Regions from separate parts of the Aliirhizobium cellulosilyticum genome, predicted to be linked through region 1. Evidence: predicted binding sites of a transcription regulator. Region 1 holds the regulator's gene; each other region holds the start of a gene.
The links. Region 1 encodes LexA, which represses DNA repair genes until DNA is damaged. Its sites were predicted from a motif close to TGTTCNNNNTGTGTTCNG; they were not measured.
Positions count from the first base shown of each region.

Region 2: a site for LexA is predicted at 1,446-1,463, ahead of GGE33_RS10955 (PA0069 family radical SAM protein). Genes of this name have one in related genera too.
Region 3: a site for LexA is predicted at 1,578-1,595, ahead of dinB (DNA polymerase IV). Genes of this name have one in related genera too.

Region 1 covers NZ_JACIGW010000001.1:1,209,590-1,212,864, forward strand. Annotated here, with positions in the region: gene GGE33_RS05660 (ComEC/Rec2 family competence protein) at 1-1,743, shown strand, start outside; gene lexA (transcriptional repressor LexA) at 1,724-2,437, opposite strand; gene GGE33_RS05670 (VOC family protein) at 2,636-3,275, shown strand, end outside.
Region 2 covers NZ_JACIGW010000002.1:420,998-424,272, forward strand. Annotated here, with positions in the region: gene GGE33_RS10940 (4-(cytidine 5'-diphospho)-2-C-methyl-D-erythritol kinase) at 1-329, shown strand, start outside; gene moaB (molybdenum cofactor biosynthesis protein B) at 329-877, shown strand; gene GGE33_RS10950 (glycosyltransferase family protein) at 880-1,395, opposite strand; gene GGE33_RS10955 (PA0069 family radical SAM protein) at 1,523-2,680, shown strand; gene GGE33_RS10960 (ribonuclease HII) at 2,966-3,275, shown strand, end outside.
Region 3 covers NZ_JACIGW010000020.1:3,689-6,963, reverse strand. Annotated here, with positions in the region: gene GGE33_RS27180 (3'-5' exonuclease) at 1-114, shown strand, start outside; gene dinB (DNA polymerase IV) at 384-1,475, opposite strand; gene GGE33_RS27170 (hypothetical protein) at 1,642-1,851, opposite strand; gene GGE33_RS27165 (hypothetical protein) at 2,073-2,276, shown strand; partial or broken gene GGE33_RS27160 (DNA polymerase Y family protein) at 2,408-3,016, shown strand; partial or broken gene GGE33_RS27155 (PHP domain-containing protein) at 3,013-3,275, shown strand, end outside.

The sequences.
Region 1 (3,275 bases):
TTCGATCTGCGCAGGCAGATCGGCAATCGTATTCGCGAGATTGCGCCGGGTGATGCCGGTGCCTTCGCCGCCGCCATTGTCACCGATGAGAGACGGGCAATTTCCGAAGATACAGTCGAGGCGCTACGGGTCTCCGGCCTCGCTCACATCGTTGCCATTTCCGGATTGAATATGGCGCTTGCCGCCGGGATTTTCTTCGTGGGATTGCGTAGCGTCTTTGCTCTTTTCCCTGGCCTCGCACAGGCCCTGCCAATCAAGAAGATTGCCGCCGGCGGGGCGCTTGCAATGGTTACGGCCTATTATCTGGTATCGGGCTTCGGTGTATCCGCCCAGCGCGCCTATATCATGATGGCGGTGATACTTGTTGCCGTGCTTTTGGACCGGCCCTCGATAAGTTTGCGAAATGTAGCCTTGTCTGCGCTGATCATCCTCATCTGGACGCCTTCGGAAATTCTGGGGCCAAGTTTCCAGATGTCGTTTGCTGCCACGGTTGCGCTCGTGGCCGGTTATGCGGCCTGGTCGCGACGCCCTGAAACGGAAGAGCGGGAGCGATTTCCCATCCGTCATCCTCTGGTGACATTGGCTGCCGTTGGCTGGCGCTTTATCGCCGGCATTATCGCGACATCGCTGATTGGTAGTCTTGCGACGACGATGTTTTCCGTCGAGCATTTCCATCGCGTCGCCACCTATGGGCTTGCCGCGAACCTGGCTGCCATGCCGATCATCAGCTTCCTGGTGATGCCGGCCGGGCTTGCTGCGATGTTGTTGATGCCCTTCGGCCTCGATGCTCCCTTCATCGGGATCATGGCCTGGAGCCTCGAATGGGTCATCTTGATCGCGAAGCATGTAGCGGGATGGGGCGGGGACATTGTCGTCGGAGAACAGCACCCCTGGTTTTTGCCGCTTGGGGTCTGCGGTTTTCTGCTACTGACGCTCCTCAGGACACGGCTTCGCTATTCGGGCTTACCTTTCCTGTTTACCGCTGCGGCCCTGTTCTGGGTGGGGGTGCAACACGCCCAATCAAGTCTTCTCATCGCTGAAGATGGGAACCTCGTTGCTTATCGAGATGCAGAACGTGCTGCCGCCAACAGGAAACGTCCCTCCGAGTTCGTCTATGGGCAGTGGATGTATGCGCGACAGCTTCCAGTGCTGGCTATGCCGGAGATGTTGGAAAGTGAAATTCTAAAAAATATGCCGGGTTCTTCCAGTGAAAGACTTCCGGAACACGTTCTGATCGAAGCGCAGCGACTGATGAAGGAGGCAGGGAGTGTCAGATTCTCATGTCAGCTCAAGGCCTGGTGCGCATTCATGTCACCGGAAGGTGTTTTGGTCGTTGTTGTTGATGATGGCCGTTATGCCGGAGCGGCTTGCGACGTTGCCGGCCTTGTTATCGCGCCGCGTGCGCGTTTCCATTCCTGTCGGTCTGGTACCCCGATGCTGAGCGGCGCCAGCCTGCGCAAGACAGGGTCAATTGAAATCGATCTTTCCGGGGCGGCGGCAGCCGGAAAATGGAGTGTCACGACAGCAATGGCTGGCACGGTTCGCCCATGGACCATTCATCGCCAATACGACTGGCGACGCAATCTCTATGACCCGTATCTGCCGGAATGGATTTCCAAACCAAAATCGAGTGGCCGTCTTGAGGCGCAGTTTGCTGTCTCAGATCAAGCAGGAACGGATTATCGATCAGAAGCGCCAACTGATGTTGGCAACAATTCCGGTGTCAGTGATAACGGCGAATGAGGCCGACGAGCCTGCCCTGGACCTTGACCCGATCCGGTGGAAAAATTCGTGTCTCGTAAGCCGGGTTTGCCGCTTCCAGCGCAATCGAGCCACCCTTGCGGCGGAAGCGCTTGAGTGTGGCCTCTTCATCATCCACGAGTGCAACGACGATATCGCCCGGATTGGCGGTGTTGCCGTTGCGAATGATGACGGTGTCGCCATCCAGAATTCCGGCCTCGATCATCGAGTCGCCCTTGACTTCAAGCGCATAATGCTCGCCGGATCCCAACATCTCTACGGGGACGGAAATGTCGTGGGTATTATTCTGAATTGCCGAGATCGGTACGCCGGCGGCGATGCGGCCCATGACCGGCACGCTTGCAGACGCGCTGTCATTGGCGGAGACAGGCGGGGCAGCAGGCGTCGCCGGCTTCTTGCCAAGGCTTCCCTCGATCACGCTCGGTGAAAAACCGCGTTTCGGCTGCAGCGTGGGAACATAGGCTTCGGGAAGCTTGATGACCTCGAGTGCGCGCGCTCTGTTGGGGAGACGGCGAATGAAACCGCGCTCTTCAAGTGCCGTGATGAGCCGATGGATGCCCGACTTCGACGCAAGGTCGAGAGCGTCCTTCATTTCATCGAAAGACGGAGGTACGCCCGACTCCTTCATCCGTTCGTGAATGAACAAAAGCAGTTCCTGTTGCTTGCGAGTCAGCATGTGAGGCGCACCTTCAGATTTGAAACAAATGCAGAACGAACACTATATGTTCCATATGTGTTCCGCAAGTCCTTAAATTTTCGTGACAATATAATCAGTTTCTTGGATGCCGAATGACGTTCTCAGTCGGAATCTACTTGCGCTCCCCGGCGGTCTGCCCAATCTACGCCTAGCGGATCAGAAGTCTGGGGGACATGTGTGACTGCTAGGAATATCGATCATCTCGTTTTGCCTGTTGGAAATCTCGGCAAGGCACGCGAGCGGCTGTCGTCTTTGGGTTTCACTGTCGCGCCTGACGGCGTGCATCCCTTCGGTACGGCCAATGCCTGTGTTTTTTTTGAAGACGGTACCTATCTGGAGCCACTGGCTGTTGCGGACAGGCGCAAGGCGGGGGCTCATGCCAAGAAAGGCAATGTCTTTGTCGAGCGCGATCTGGCTTATCGCGGTCGCCGCGGACGTGAAGGCTTGTCGGCCATCGTGGTCTCCAGTGAAGACGCGTCGAACGATCATCGGCATTATGTCGCGGCCGGAATTTCCGGCGGTGAGCCCCTCGAATTCGGCAGAGCTGTAAAGTCTCCGGACGGTGACGAGGTCGAAGCTCGTTTCCAGCTTGCTTTTGCCGCGATGGATGGTGCGGCTGATTTCTTTACTTTCTCCTGCCAGCGGCTGGTATCTTTCCCTCAGGATATGGCTGAATTGCGTATCCATGCCAATTCGGTTGCCGGTTTGAAGGAAGTCATTTTGGCAAGTGATGATCCGCATGCTTCGGTTGCCTTTTTTGACAATGTGCTGCGAGCGCCGGGTATCGAAGTTGAAGGTGGACTGGTGTTCCAGGCTG
Region 2 (3,275 bases), on a different contig from region 1:
TTCGCGGCGTCTCGACACCGGATATTTTTCGGCGGCTGACAACCAAGAACAATCCCGCCATTCCAGCCCTTACCGGAGACTGGCAAGCCGATCTCAGCGCCTTGCGCAACGATCTGGAGCCGCCGGCGCGCTCGCTTGTCAGCGAGATCGGCGAGCTTTCCGAACTGATTGCGGCGGAAGGCGCGTGGCTTGCCCGCATGTCCGGTTCCGGTGCGACATATTTCGGACTGTTTGAAACGTCAGCCAAAGCGGTAAACGCTGCGAACGATCTTCAGAGCAAGCGGCCAGACTGGTATTTCACAGCCGCACGGACCATCGGAGCGAAATAATGATCGGGATAGACGAAATGCGCAGCTTCATTCCGCTCGGCATCGCGGTTCTGACCGTCTCCGATACGCGCACACTCGAAGACGACAAGTCGGGCCAGACGCTTGTCGACCGCATCGAGGCGGCGGGGCATCTGCTGAAAGCCCGCGCCATCGTGACCGACGACCGCGAAAAGATCGCCGGACAGGTGACGGCCTGGACGCTCGACCCGGAGATCGATGTCGTCATCACCACCGGAGGCACCGGCTTTACCGGCCGCGACGTGACGCCGGAAGCGCTGGAACCGCTGTTCGAAAAGCGGATGGACGGATTTTCGGCGCTTTTTCACCGCATTTCCTATGACAAGATCGGCACATCGACGATCCAGTCGCGCGCGACGGGCGGCGTGCTCAATGCCACCTACATCTTCGTCATTCCCGGCTCGCCCGGCGCCTGCAAGGATGCCTGGGACGGGATATTGAAGGCGCAGCTCGACTATCGTCACATGCCCTGCAATTTCGTCGAAATCCTGCCGCGGCTGGACGAACATCTGAAGCGCACGAAAGGCTGAAATTATCGGCTGCGGACAACCCACGCCGGAATGAGCTGACTCATCAGCTTCGTCGCCTTGTGGCCCTTTGCCAGCGCTTCCAGGCTCATGCCTGATTTGGCGACCGCAATCGCGCTCTTCTTCGGTAGGATCAGCCCGTATTCCAGCGGAGGGACCGAACGACCGATACGCTGGAAGAATGGCCGGCGGTAGTTGCGCGACGGCGAAAAGCGCGCCGGCTGCTTGTGGATCGCCAGATGCTCGATGACTTCCTCGATCCAGCCGCTTTGCGGACGCGCGCCTGCCTCTATGAAAAGCAGCCATTCGCCACGCGCACTGCGCAGGACATCCTTGATGTCCCAGTGACTGTGAAACCGGCAGCCGGCAGCATCCGCCACACGGGACGAACCATCATGCGACGCGTGATCGAGCACGATCACGTCACTTACAAGTCCTTCCACAGCGGCAGTAACGAGGATCGAAAGCGTCTGCGCAAGCTCGGCTTCCTGGTCCCTGCATTCCATTAAAACAGTCAGCATTTCTGACCCTTAACCCATAGCTTGGGCAAAAGCCAGCAACGAACAAAGTTTGTTCTTGCAATGTTCTCATTCTGGCGATAGGAATTTAGTCATCGAGAACGGGAAGTGATCCCGTCAGGAGCCTTCAATGACCGAGCTGTCCCAACTGCGGCAGGGTGCGTTTGCGCCCGCCCATACGGCTGACATTGCCGATGCACTGGTCCAATCATCCGGGCTCAGGATCGAGATCGATCGGCGGCGCGGCAGAGGCGCCGGCCTGAACCCGAGCGGACGCTTCGAGGAGGAACGCCGCGAGGTGTTCGACGACGGTTGGCAGACACTCGAGGAGCTCGAGCCGTTCCGCACGGAAGTGCAGATCGAGAAGCCGAAAACGGCGATCACCCGCAACGACAGCCCCGATATCGGTTTCGACCGGTCGATCAATCCCTATCGCGGCTGCGAGCATGGTTGCATCTATTGTTTTGCAAGGCCGAGCCACAGTTTCATGGGCCTTTCACCGGGGCTCGATTTCGAGGCTAAACTATTTGCCAAGCCGGACGTGCCGCGGCTTCTGGAACGGGAGCTGAGCAGGCCGGATTACAAGGTGCGGGCAATTGCGATCGGCACCAATACCGATCCCTATCAGCCGATCGAGCGGGAATGGCGGATCATGCGCCAGATCCTCGAAGTGCTGCAGAAGGCCAATCATCCGGTGGTGATCGTGACGAAGTCGGCGCTGGTCATGCGCGATATCGACATCCTTTCCGACATGGCCTCGAAAGGCCTGGCCAAAGTCGGGATTTCGGTGACGACACTGGATCGCAAGCTCGCCCGAACGATGGAACCCCGTGCTTCGACACCGGCCAAGCGGCTGGAAGCGATCAAGGCGCTGTCGGATGCCGGCATACCGACTGCGATCATGGCTTCGCCGATCATTCCGGCGCTGAACGACCACGAGATAGAACGAATTCTGGATGCAGGCCATGCTGCGGGGGCGACGGAAGCAAGTTATGTGCTTTTGCGCCTGCCGCTGGAAGTCAGCCCGCTGTTTCGCGACTGGTTGCTGCGCAATTATCCGGATCGCTACCGGCATGTGATGTCGCTGATCCGCTCGATGCGGGGCGGCAAGGATTACGATGCCGAGTTCGGAAAGCGGATGAAGGGTGCCGGTCCCTATGCATGGCAGATCGGCCGCCGTTTCGAAATGGCGACCAAGCGGCTTGGGCTCGGCCGGCGCGGCATGCATCTGCGCGACGACCTGTTCATCCGCCCCAATGGCGGCGGGATCCAGCTGTCGCTTCTCTAGGATAAGGAACCATAGCGCGAAAGAACACGCAGGAAGGGAAACGTCCAAGAATGCCCGCGCATTCTAAGCCAGATTTTTCTTCAGTCCTCCGCATGTCGAGTTTTGTGTCATTCATGCGCCTCCCGTGAGGCACGACATATTCAACTTCGTTCTCGGTAAGGTTTCCGCCCCCTTGCCCCGCCGAGAACATTGCCCCGAGCCCACCGCCATGAGCGCGGTGGAAAGCGAAGCCGCACTCGCTTTCGGGGCTTGCAGGAGATCGGGACGGCGTGCGAGCCTGCCGCCATGTTGGTTCACACGCCGCCCGATTCTCCGATGCTTTTCGATACCCCCCTCACCTGTGATTTCAGCCTGGAGCTTGCCGCTCGCGATGCCGGACACTGGCCGGTTGCCGGAACCGACGAGGCAGGCCGCGGGCCGCTCGCGGGCCCTGTAGTCGCCGCTGCGGTGATCCTCGACCCCGATAATATCCCGGCCGGCCTCAACGATTCCAAGAAGCTCAGCCTGAAGCAGCGCGAAGCCCTGTTTGAAGCGATCATGGCGACCGCCCATGTGTCGATCGCCTCCTCCGGGCCGAAGCTGATCGACGAGATCA
Region 3 (3,275 bases), on a different contig from region 1:
GATGAGATCGATCTGGCCGGCGAGCTTCACTATCTGCGCACCGAGATCTACCGCTATCCGGAAGCGGATCCACCGACCAGATTCCTGACCGCCTTCGACCGGTTTCGCGGCTAACGGTTCGAAATTAGGCAGTCGACGTTGGAGATCCGCATCTGGCGCATGGCTGGACTGCGGCGAGCTATCTAACCCATTTCGCCGGACGCTGTATAAACAATCCCAACGAAGCGATGTACCTCCTCCCACGGAGCTTCGTGTTTCAGGCGACCCACTCCTCCTCCCGAGGTTGCCTGAGTGAACAGCGGCACTCCTCCTCCCAGTCGCTGTTCGGTTCTTTTCGAAAAGCCTGCCGCTCCTCCTCCCGCGGCAGGCTTTTTCGTATTCCCTTACATGCTGAAATCCAGTTCCGGCTGCTCGTGACCGTCGCCATTATCTTCGGTGCCCGTGAGCGATGAAAGGGTCACCCCAAGCAATCGCACCGAACGCCTGAACGGATAGACCGTCTTCAGCAGCTCGGAGGCAGCATCGAGAACGTCTTGTCCGGTCGTAAAAGGCAGGGTGCCGGTTCGGCTTCTGGTGGCCTGTGTAAAATCCGAATATTTGATCTTCACCGTTACGGTTTTGCCGGAGATGCGTTTGGCCTCGCAATAGGTCCAGACTTTGTCTGCAAGCGGCTTCAGCTCGCCGGTTGCGCGGTCGAGATCGTCGATATCTCGGCTGAACGTGTCTTCGGCACCGACGGATTTCCGCACTCGATCAGGCCGAACCTGCCGGTCATCGATGCCACGTGCGATGCCATAGAAGTAAGGGCCTGACTTTCCGAAATGCTGTGAGAGAAACTGCAGGGACTGGGCTTTCAAGTCGGCACCCGTTTCGATCCCGAGTTTATGCATTTTCTCGGCCGTGGCCGGCCCGACATCGTGGAATTTCTTGACGGCAAGCCCCTCGACGAAGGCCGGGCCATTCTTCGGGGTGATGACAGCCTGACCGTTCGGTTTGTTGAGGTCGGAGGCCATCTTGGCCAAAAACTTATTGTATGAGATGCCGGCTGACGCATTCAGTCCGGTGACCGCCTTGATCTTCGCTCGGATCTCCAGCGCGATCTCGGTCGCAATCGGCATATCTTTGAGGTTGTCGGTCACGTCGAGATAGGCTTCATCGAGCGACAGTGGCTCGATCAGTGGCGTGTATTCAGCAAAGATTTCCCGGATCTGCTGCGAGACGGCACGATAGACCTCAAAGCGAGGTTTTACGAAGATCAGCTCGGGGCACTTTCGCGCGGCAGTGACCGACGGCATGGCAGAATGAACACCGAATTTCCGCGCCTCATAGCTGGCAGCGGCAACCACGCCTCTTGCCGCAGCACCGCCGACCGCAAGCGGTTTACCGCGCAGCTCGGGATTATCCCGCTGTTCCACCGACGCGTAAAAGGCATCCATGTCGAGGTGGATAATCTTTCGGGTGGTGGGAGAGGTCATGGCGTCCTTCGATGCGATCTCAGCGGCTGGCGAGCACTGGCATCGGCGATTTTGCAGGATCGAGTTTGAGCCAACTCACATCCGTATCCTCTCCACATAGGAAAGAACAAAGTAAGAACAATCATGCAAAGAGTCAAATCAGGGCAAGATCATACGGCAGCGGCGGTCAGAGCAGCATTTCCGCCAGCTTGGCCATTGCCTGCATGAAGTCCGGTTGGAGCGGAACAATATTGCCACGCCTCTCCAGGAGCTCTCGCTGAGCTGCGACGATCGCCATGCTCCTCTCCAGCAGCCGTCTGCGCTCAAATGGCATGACATCGTCGATCGTATTGGCAGCGTAGATCAGCTCAGCAACAAAGTCCGTCGTCTGTGACACGAAATAAATCCATCCGAGATTATCGTGAACCGGAAAATACCTATTCCTAACACCCCAGCCGCAGTTCTCTCGTCTATCACGGGAAGCACCATTGCATGCATTGTCGCAGCGCAGATGAGATTTCACTCAATCGCGCGTCATACACGAACACATGAATGCTAAATTTAGCATCTATGCACTCACGCCGGCTTCGATACAAAGGTAGTGGGCAGGGTAAAAGTATGGTCTTCTCGTCGTTTGATGTATTGGGTTCCGACGATCTGACGCTTTTGCGGGGCGTTCTGGATGAGCTGTGCCAGGAAAAGGAGCTCGACATCAAGGCTCCGCAAGCCGAGGCTATGGCTCAGGAACTGGTAAACTGGTGGCTGTTCGGGGTGCGCACGCCCGTGAACCTGAAGCAGATCATGGAACCTGTCTCCATCTGACCATCGACCCAGCAGGTTATTCATCAGCAGTACCCGATGGCCTGTGAGCATATTCAGGACTAGCCTGCAGTCTTGGCTGAGCGGCCATGTAACGTATCCACGGTCGATCCGATCCGCACATCCGAGCTTAACGCGGTCTCGGTGCGCGCCGCGCCGATCTCATCGTCGAGAAGGTCGATAGCACGAGGCAGGCCATCCGTGCCGGCACGGCAAAGCCGGCTCGCGATGTCGCCGTAATGGCAGAGCCGCTCAGTGACGTTCAGAAGGTCTCGTCGCTGGTTGAGGACGAAACCACCGATGTTACCCCCTTGATCGACGTTTATGGCATTCGCGGCCAGCGCGTCTATCGCATCGCCCCTGTTGCATCGGATGTGCCTGAACGCTCGGTTGAACGGATTGCCGCGGTATCTTGTGCCATTGCCAAGGCTTGGGTCAGCCACTGGCGCCGGCCTGTCCGGTTGTTGCCGCGACCCGAGCTGATCACGGTCATCGCACTGATGCCCGACCATCCACCAGCCTCAATCACCTGGCGCGGCAAGCGCCGCAAGGTCAAATGCGCCGATAGTCCTGAGCGTGTCTTTGGCGAGTGGTGGAAGCGCGGTTCCGAGATGGAGGCGGTGCGCGACTATTTTGTCATCGAGGGCGAAACTGGCGCGCAGCTCTGGGTGTTTCGAGCCGGCGACGGTGTCGACCCAGAGACAGGCGACCACCGCTGGTTCTGTCATGGGATCTGCGCATGACTTACGCCGAGCTGCAGGTCACTACGCATTGTTCCTTCCTTCGCGGCGCATCGTCGGCTGAAGAGCTGTTTTTGAAGGCGAGCGAGCTTGGCATCGAGGCGATTGGCGTCGTCGATCGCAACAGTCTCGCGGGGATTGTCCTGGCGCTCGAAGCATCGCGAGCAACCAGCTTGCGTCTAGTCGTCGGCTGCCCGCTCGATCTGCAGGACGGCATGTGGGTGCTGGTTTATCCCACAGATCGCCTCCCCCATTCCCGGCT